Regions from separate parts of the Shewanella sp. 0m-6 genome, predicted to be linked through region 1. Evidence: predicted binding sites of a transcription regulator. Region 1 holds the regulator's gene; the other holds the start of a gene.
The links. Region 1 encodes sigma-54, which starts transcription at its own class of promoters, with help from an activator protein. Its sites were predicted from a motif close to GTTGGCACGNNNNTNGNNT; they were not measured.
Positions count from the first base shown of each region.

Region 2: a site for sigma-54 is predicted at 2,392-2,410, ahead of ACVBJC_RS00155 (formate dehydrogenase accessory sulfurtransferase FdhD). Genes of this name have one in related genera too.

Region 1 is NZ_JBRIMD010000004.1:197,688-201,880, reverse strand. It holds gene lptA (lipopolysaccharide transport periplasmic protein LptA) at 1-464, shown strand, start outside; gene lptB (LPS export ABC transporter ATP-binding protein) at 461-1,192, shown strand; gene ACVBJC_RS04835 (RNA polymerase factor sigma-54) at 1,329-2,792, shown strand; gene hpf (ribosome hibernation promoting factor) at 2,822-3,109, shown strand; gene ptsN (PTS IIA-like nitrogen regulatory protein PtsN) at 3,112-3,555, shown strand; gene rapZ (RNase adapter RapZ) at 3,763-4,193, shown strand, end outside.
Region 2 is NZ_JBRIMD010000001.1:31,368-35,560, forward strand. It holds gene rlmF (23S rRNA (adenine(1618)-N(6))-methyltransferase RlmF) at 1-69, shown strand, start outside; gene ACVBJC_RS00145 (nuclear transport factor 2 family protein) at 190-561, shown strand; gene ACVBJC_RS00150 (substrate-binding domain-containing protein) at 566-1,471, opposite strand; gene ACVBJC_RS00155 (formate dehydrogenase accessory sulfurtransferase FdhD) at 1,519-2,361, opposite strand; gene ACVBJC_RS00160 (DUF3305 domain-containing protein) at 2,646-3,113, shown strand; gene ACVBJC_RS00165 (DUF3306 domain-containing protein) at 3,110-3,760, shown strand; gene ACVBJC_RS00170 (4Fe-4S binding protein) at 3,872-4,193, shown strand, end outside.

The sequences.
Region 1 (4,193 bases):
TGATGCAAGAGGTGAAAATTGCGGCCGCTAGCCAAGAAGCTGATATCAAGAATAATCAGGTTATCTTTTTTGGGCCTGTCGAAGTCACTCAGGGCACAATCAAGATGAATGCCGATAAGCTACGGGTTTTCTCAAAAGAAGATAAGAGCGGTAAAACGCTTGTGGCGACTGGTAACCCAGCCACTTACACCCAAATAATGGATGATGGACGCCCGGCAACGGCTAGCGCAAAAGAGATCCGCTACGAACTTGCTACGCGCACACTCACCTTAGTAGGCGAAGCCACCCTAGCGCAAGACGGTAGCCAGGTCACAGGTAACCGCATTAAATACAACATCAGTTTGCAACAGCTTATTGCAGAAAGTACTGGCAAGGGCGATGACAGAGTTATCACCATTATTCAGCCTGAAACCTATCAGGAAGAGAAACCAGAATCGCCAGCGAAAAAGCAGGAACAGCAATGAACCAAATCACCTTAAAAGCGGTCAATCTTGCTAAGAGCTATAAAAATCGTGCCGTCGTACAAGATGTTAGCTTAACCGTAAAGACAGGTCAGATTGTTGGTTTGCTTGGCCCAAACGGTGCAGGTAAAACAACGACATTCTACATGGTGGTTGGCCTAGTACAGAGTGATAAGGGTAAGATCTTTATTGATGATGACGATCTTACGCTCGATCCTATGCATTTACGCGCCCGTAAAGGTATCGGTTACCTACCTCAGGAAGCCAGTATTTTTAGAAAGCTGTCAGTACGTGACAACATCATGGCCGTCTTACAGACTCGTCATGACATCAATAACGAGCAACGTGAAGAACAACTTGAGCATCTACTCGAAGAGTTTCATATCACTCACATTCGTGACAGCCAAGGTATGGCATTGTCTGGAGGCGAACGCCGCCGGGTAGAAATTGCTCGGGCACTCGCAGCTAATCCAAAGTTTATCTTGTTAGATGAGCCGTTCGCGGGTGTTGACCCCATTTCAGTTATCGATATTAAAAAAATTATTGAACAACTTAAGAGTCGCGGTCTGGGCGTACTGATCACCGATCATAATGTTCGCGAAACTTTGGACGTTTGTGAGCGTGCTTACATAGTAAGCCACGGAAATCTGATTGCTGAAGGTACACCTGCCGAAATCTTGGACAACCAACAGGTTCGAGCGGTGTACTTAGGTGAACAATTCAGGCTATAGTTAATTCACAGTATGGAAGCTGAAAAACTCAATATGGAATTATTTCCAAAAAAAATCAACGTGTTGAGTTTTTGAGCAACCTTCGCCAGTTCAACGAGCTTTAACGTTTAACTACAGTGTAGGGAATAGCGGTAAAATGAAAGCGTCACTCCAGCTCAAAATGGGTCAACAGCTCACTATGACTCCCCAGTTACAACAGGCCATTCGCCTGTTACAACTGTCTTCTTTAGAGCTGCAACAAGAGATCCAACAAGCATTAGATTCTAATCCGTTACTGGAGCTAGATGAAGAGCAGTCAGATGGCGATATGATCAACGATGAAGATCACTCTGTAAATGACTCTAATAGTGAACTCACCCAAGATAGCGCAAGCGTTGACACCTCCGAAGCCCTCACCCAAGATTCCATGCCCGATGACCTGCCTATGGATACCACTTGGGATGAAGTCTACACCGTTTCCTCTAATGCTAGCTCAGGCGTAAGTCGTGAAGATGACATGCCATTCCAAGGCGAGACTAGCGAAGGCTTATATGAGCATCTTGAGTGGCAAAAGAACCTCACCCCATTTTCAGATAACGATCTTGCTATCGCCACCGCGATTATTGATGCGATCGATGAACGAGGTTATTTAACCCAGAGCTGTGACGAAATTCTCGAAGCGATGGGCGATCCTGAAACTGAACTCGATGAAGTCGAAGCCGTTTTAAAACGAATTCAACATTTTGATCCTATCGGTGTTGCCGCCCGCAACTTAAGTGAATGCCTACTTATCCAGCTAGCACAATATGCCGCAGATACACCGCACATTGAAAATGCAAGATTACTGATTAAAGACTATTTAGACCTTATTGCGGGGCGTGATTTTAGGCAGTTAATGCGTAAAACAAAACTCAAAGAGGATGATTTACGTGAGGCGATCACACTGATCCAAACTCTTAACCCAAGACCTGGGCTTGCCATTGCACGCAGTAAAGATGAATACGTCATTCCCGACGTGTCTGTCAGCAAGAAAAAAGGTCGCTGGGTGGTAGAGCTAAATCCTGACTATATGCCTAAGATTAATGTTAATCAGCATTACGCATCAATGGCGCGTAGCACAACGAATCAGGCCGACGGTCAATTTATCCGTGGCCACCTGCAAGAAGCTAAGTGGTTTATAAAGAGCCTGGAAAGCCGCAACGACACCTTATTGAAAGTGACAAACTGTATCGTCAAATTCCAGCAAGGCTTTTTTGAGTTCGGTGAAGAAGCCATGAAACCTATGGTACTCAATGACATTGCCGAAGCTGTTGAAATGCATGAATCTACCATTTCACGTGTTACCACACAGAAGTACATGCACACCCCAAGGGGCATTTTTGAACTAAAATATTTCTTCTCAAGCCATGTGGGTACCGACGATGGCGGAGAATGCTCATCGACAGCAATTAGGGCATTTATTAAGAAATTAGTCGCAGCTGAAAACCAGAGGAAACCGTTAAGCGATAGCAAAATGGCCCAGCTTCTGGCTGAACAAGGGATTAAAGTTGCTAGACGTACGATTGCAAAATATCGAGAAGCGATGCTGATCCCGCCCTCAAACCAACGTAAGAGTTTATAACTCAAAATTAGGCACATGGAGGATCGATAATGCAAATCAACCTGACAGGACATCACATCGAAATCACCGATTCACTACGCGGTTATGTAGAAGAGAAATTTACAAAGCTTGAACGACATTTCGATCAGATCAATAATGTGCACGTTATTTTGAATGTACAAAAAATGCAGCAGATTGCCGAAGCTAAAATTCACCTTAAAAAAGGGGAAGTATTTGCTATTTCGGAACATGCAGATATGTATGCTGCAATAGACTCCCTGATCGATAAACTAGATCGTCAGGTTATTAAACACAAAGAGAAGCTGACTAAACACTAACGATGGAACTAAGTACCATCCTGCAGCCGGAGTGCACTACCTGCGCCACTCCGGGCAGTAAGAAAAAAGTACTGGAGTTAATCAGTGACATTGCCGCTGTCCAGTACCCAACCCTTTCTTCACAAGAGATCTTTGAAAGTCTCTTGGCACGAGAGAAAATGGGTAGCACGGGAATAGGTAATGGTATAGCGATTCCTCATGGAAGGCTGTCGAATATAGAACGTCCAGTTGCAGTATTGGTTAAATGTGAAGTTCCTATCCCATTTGACTCATTCGATAAGCAGCCTGTCGATATTCTATTTGCTTTATTGGTGCCATCTGATCAGTGTGAGCAACATTTAGCAACACTGTCTTGTATGGCTGAAAAACTCAACGATAAAGCGGTGGTTAAGCAGTTGAGAAAGACCAGCAATGAATCAGAGCTATACCAAGTCATTACCCAATAGCTAACTACTCAGGTCTTTAAGTTATTTATTTTTTTACACAAAAGGTAAATGATTTAAAGACCTAAGTAATTATTACAGCAATATTATTTATTCTTATTCACCCGCTCAACTTCTTGCTTTCAGCCTTAAAAAAGTTAATCTATACACTTACACAATATAACCACAAAAATCATACATTTTGTTTAATGTCTATCAGGTAATCATACGATGAAGCTTGTTTTAGTCTCAGGTCGCTCCGGTTCAGGTAAGTCCGTTCTATTAAGAATGCTAGAAGATCTCGGCTATTATTGTGTCGATAACCTGCCCTTGCCAATGATGGGGACCTTACTCAAAGAGCTATCGGGTAACACTAAGCTTGTCGCCATCAGTGTCGATATTCGTAACCTGCCAGAAAAGAAAGATGAGCTGGTTAAGCACCTCACTTTTCTGCCTGATGGGGTCGAGTTATTAAGCTTTTTCCTTAACTCAAGCGATGAAGTGCTACTTAAACGTTATAACGAGACCCGTCGTCTGCACCCTTTATCGCACGATAACATTTCGCTTAAAGAGGCCATTGCGCTAGAAGGTCGCTTGTTAGAGCCGCTAGCCAACATTGTCGATCATTATATCGATACCTCAAATCTCAACATTTACGATCT
Region 2 (4,193 bases), on a different contig from region 1:
GTGTTAGCTTGGACTTTCCTTAAACCTGAACAAAGAGAGTTGTGGCAACAGTTTCGTGATGCGCAGTAGTAACCTTTCAGAAGGTGGTCAGGTTTAATCGCTAAATAAGCACCTGAGATACTTCAAAAATATCAAAAGCTATCCTAGACTGATAAAGGGATAAATCTACTGGCGCTACGGGATTCTATTGTGAACTTCAAACTGGAAAACCTACTTGTTGAGCTAGAACTCTATCTGCAAAAGCCTGAAGTGAGAGCTTCTCGTGCTGAGCTGGAGCGTTTGCTGAGTGATGATTTTCTAGAGTTTGCAGCCAGCGGCTATAGCTTTGGCAAAGCGGAAGTGCTTTCTAGATTGCCCGATGAACGTATGCCATTGATTGAAACTAGCCAATTTGCAGTGAGAGAGTTGGCGCCTGATGTTTGTCAGGTAACCTATCGAGCTACATTAAAAAAAGCTGATGAGAATGTCATCAGCTTTTCAATTCGCAGTTCTATCTGGCGAAAAAATCGAGATTTATGGCAAATGGTATTTCATCAAGGTACCCAATGTAAGCCGTTCTAGTTTATTACTGGCCATTCCAGAGTAACTTACCGCAATCTGTTAAGTCATATCCCCCAAGCGTAGCTGCTAGTTGTTGGGTTTGTGGCTCAGCTAATAAGTTGAAAAGTCTTTGCAGCTGGCGTCTAAAGTAGATCCCCTGCGGCATGACAAAATCAAAAGACTCTGTGACGAGTGGCACAAAACTCAAGCCACTTTCGAGTGCCACCGACTGACAGCCAAAACCGATATCGGCATTGTTACGAGCAATATAACCCGCTAACTCTCGTTCACTCTGTGCCACAATACTTGAATTTAGCTCTTCAAATGAAGCACCTTGCTTCATCAGCCACTGTTCAAGGTGTTGTTGACTACCGGCTCCCGCTTGGCGAGCGACCCAACGCCAAGACTGTTGGGACACTTTGTCCAACTCCTGACAGCGGTGATGCATGTCTGGACGCATCATTAAGCCCTGTTTACGGGTATAGCCGTGCACCATGACCCATTGCTGGTGGTTAGCGTAACCCTGTAACAAAGCAGGGTGGCGAACACTACGCTCTTCAACACTGCCCCAGTGCAGAGTACACACATCGGCATAACCTCGTGAAAGCAAGTCTAAACCTAAGCGTGAACCAGTAGAGCTGTAACTGATGAGCTCGGTTTTACCCACCTGTGACATCATTCTAGCGACCAACATTGACAAGAGTGGGTCATCGCTACCTGTGATGTGCATACGATCAGATAGCATGCCGCTGTGGCATGAATCCATCACCCATCTATCGATTAAGATCTTTGGAAATAGCCATTTACCCGTTATTTTAGTCGCGGGAAGAATGCGGTCGTTGGCCATTGAGTAGACTTTCTTCTCATTGAGATCTAGGTACTCAGATACCTGTTTGGCACTCATATAGATCAGGTCAGTCGGCTCGGTCATGATTAATCCTTGTTGCGCATTTAATACTAGTTATTAGGTCTATTCGGTTAGGCAATTGCATCAAATTCAATATTCTCAGCACCGTTATAAATTAAGAAGTGGCGACCTTTAGCGCGAGCAATCATGGTAATTCCAAGCTGTTGTGCGAGTTCTAATCCCATCTGTGTTGCGCCGCTGCGGGATAACACCACTGGGATCCCCATTTTGGCGACTTTAATCACCATCTCAGAGGTTAAACGTCCTGTGGTGTAAAACAGTTTGTTGTTACCCGAATCTTGGTTTAACCACATCTCACCGGCTAAGGTATCAACAGCGTTGTGACGACCGACATCTTCAACAAAGCCAACAATTTGGTCTTCTTGGCATAAGCCACAACCATGCACTGCACCGGCATTTTTGTAGGTTTCATTGTAGGCACTGATATTTTTAAGCAAGCTATAGATCATGCTCTGTTTTAACTGAGGCGTGGGTAACTTAATGTCATCAAGTCCAGTCATAAAGTCGCCGTAAACCGTACCTTGTCCACAGCCTGTTGTGACGGTTTTTTCAGACAGTTTTTCATCTAGATTTTCAATTTTCTCACTGGTAATGATGGCGGCTGAATTCACATCCCAGTCAACGATGACAGATTCTAGCTTATTGATATCTGAGATGAATCCTTGGTTTTTAAGATAGCCTAATGACAATGCTTCAGCTCGGGCGCCAAGTGTCATTAACGTCACAATAGGCTGCCAATTTAGATAAACAGTGAGAGGGCGTTCGCAAGCAATGAACTTATCTACTTTTTCACCATTTTCATTAATGGCGGTTACAGCAATCGTAAGAGGGACTTCAGTATTGGTTTTAATTAACTTTGGATTGCTTTTGTATGCTGTCATGTGACCCATCATCTGTTAAAGGGAATAATTGCGCCTAGTTCTAAGCAATATCTGTACCTAATTTTATAGGGGGAATAAATTAGCAGTAGATCACAGTTCTAGTGTTAGGGTCGCCCTTTTATGTCCTATCGGTAATTGCTATTTAGACAAAATGTCCTAGTCTTTGCTTGGAATAGTTGATCTAGTTCAAACTATTTAATTGATATCGTATGGCACATATATTGCTTTAGCTTAGGGGAGTATTTATATAGTTGGACTGCTATATCGGCAGCCACCTCAGGCAAGACGGAGACTGAATGCAACATACCGAAAGCCAATGGCCAATGTACGTTTCTCTTAAGAAGACCGAGAAGCAAGTCGGAAGATGGACCTCAGTACAGTGGGAGGTCGATCAGATACTTCCTGCCACCCACGCCGCACCTGAAGGTGCCTACCTAATTCTACTTGAGCTACACAAAGATGAGCGCGGCAGCTACCGTATCAATATCGATATGGATAACGCGATGCTGTATATCGTCTGTGATGAAACGCTCGAAGGTGAGTGGATCCCAGTTGCCTTATCTGCTGACCAAAATGTCGCAGCCGGTTGTTTAGAAGCTGATACCCCAGTATTAAACATCCCTATGCCCAAGGCTATTGCCTGCTGGATTGAAGCGTTCATTACTCGTCATGGTGAAGTCGAAATTAGCGCACATCGCCGTAAACATGTGGATCGCCGTAAGAACCAAGGGCCAAGTACTAACCACATGGCGGACAGAACATGAGTGGATTTTTATCCCGCTGGAATTTACGTAAGCAACAAGTAGAGGCTGAGGGTGAAGCGGAAGTCGCTGCCGCAGAAGCCGCGGCACAGCAACAAGCCGAAGAGCAGGCGCTAGCAGCCCAACAGCAAGCTGAAGCAGAGCAAGTAACAGCATCAGATTCAACCCCAGCCTCTGACGACACACAAGCTGAAGCGCAAGCCGATAAGATTTTGCGTGCAGAGGACTTGCCTGATCCTGAAAAAATTGAAGTCGGTGGTAGTTTTGCCAGCTTTATGGGCGCTAATGTAGACCCGGCTGCAAAAGCTGCAGCACTAAAGGCACTATGGAAGCAGCCACACTACAGCGAAATTGATGGCTTGCTTGAATATGCGCTTGATTACAGTAATCAGCCTAAGCTAACAGCTGATGTCTCTGCTGAGCTATTTAAGAAAGTATTCCGCCATAACTTCAAAGATGAAGATGATGAGAATGGAGCCAAAGACGGCGTTGAGGCAGCATCAGATGAGATGATTGCAGCTGAAAATACCGATCAGAATGAACACCTTAATGATACAAAAGCTGTATCGGACATTTTGGACGACAATAAAGACGACTTGTCCCAAAATGAACCAAAAAGCAGTGATGTTACGACCGATAAAGTTGTTTAACGTCACTATAGAGTGTTTTTATTTCCACAAATTTGGTATGTGAATTGCTGTATTTAGAGAGTAATAAAAGCTGGTGCTAATGAAAAGCGCGATGAGATAACAGCGATACTCATGTACAGAAACAGCCAAAGAACTGTTCAGGAACGCAATGTGAGCAATAGTGAAACACAAGTTGGACTCAAAGAGGTTCGACAAAAGGTCCTTGCTGGGACTCAGATGATTCAAAATCTGATCCCACCGACCATTAGCTACACCACCGAAGGTAATGTTCTTGTTATCGGGCCAGAAGATTTGGCACGTTTAGCTGCGGACAAGTTGTCTAGTATGGGTAAGTGCGCCATTTTGGCGAACGAGCCAATCACTAGCCAGGACGAAGCCCATCTTGAAAAAGTAATGACTGCTGCTGAAGACGTAGAGAGCTATTACAACAAGC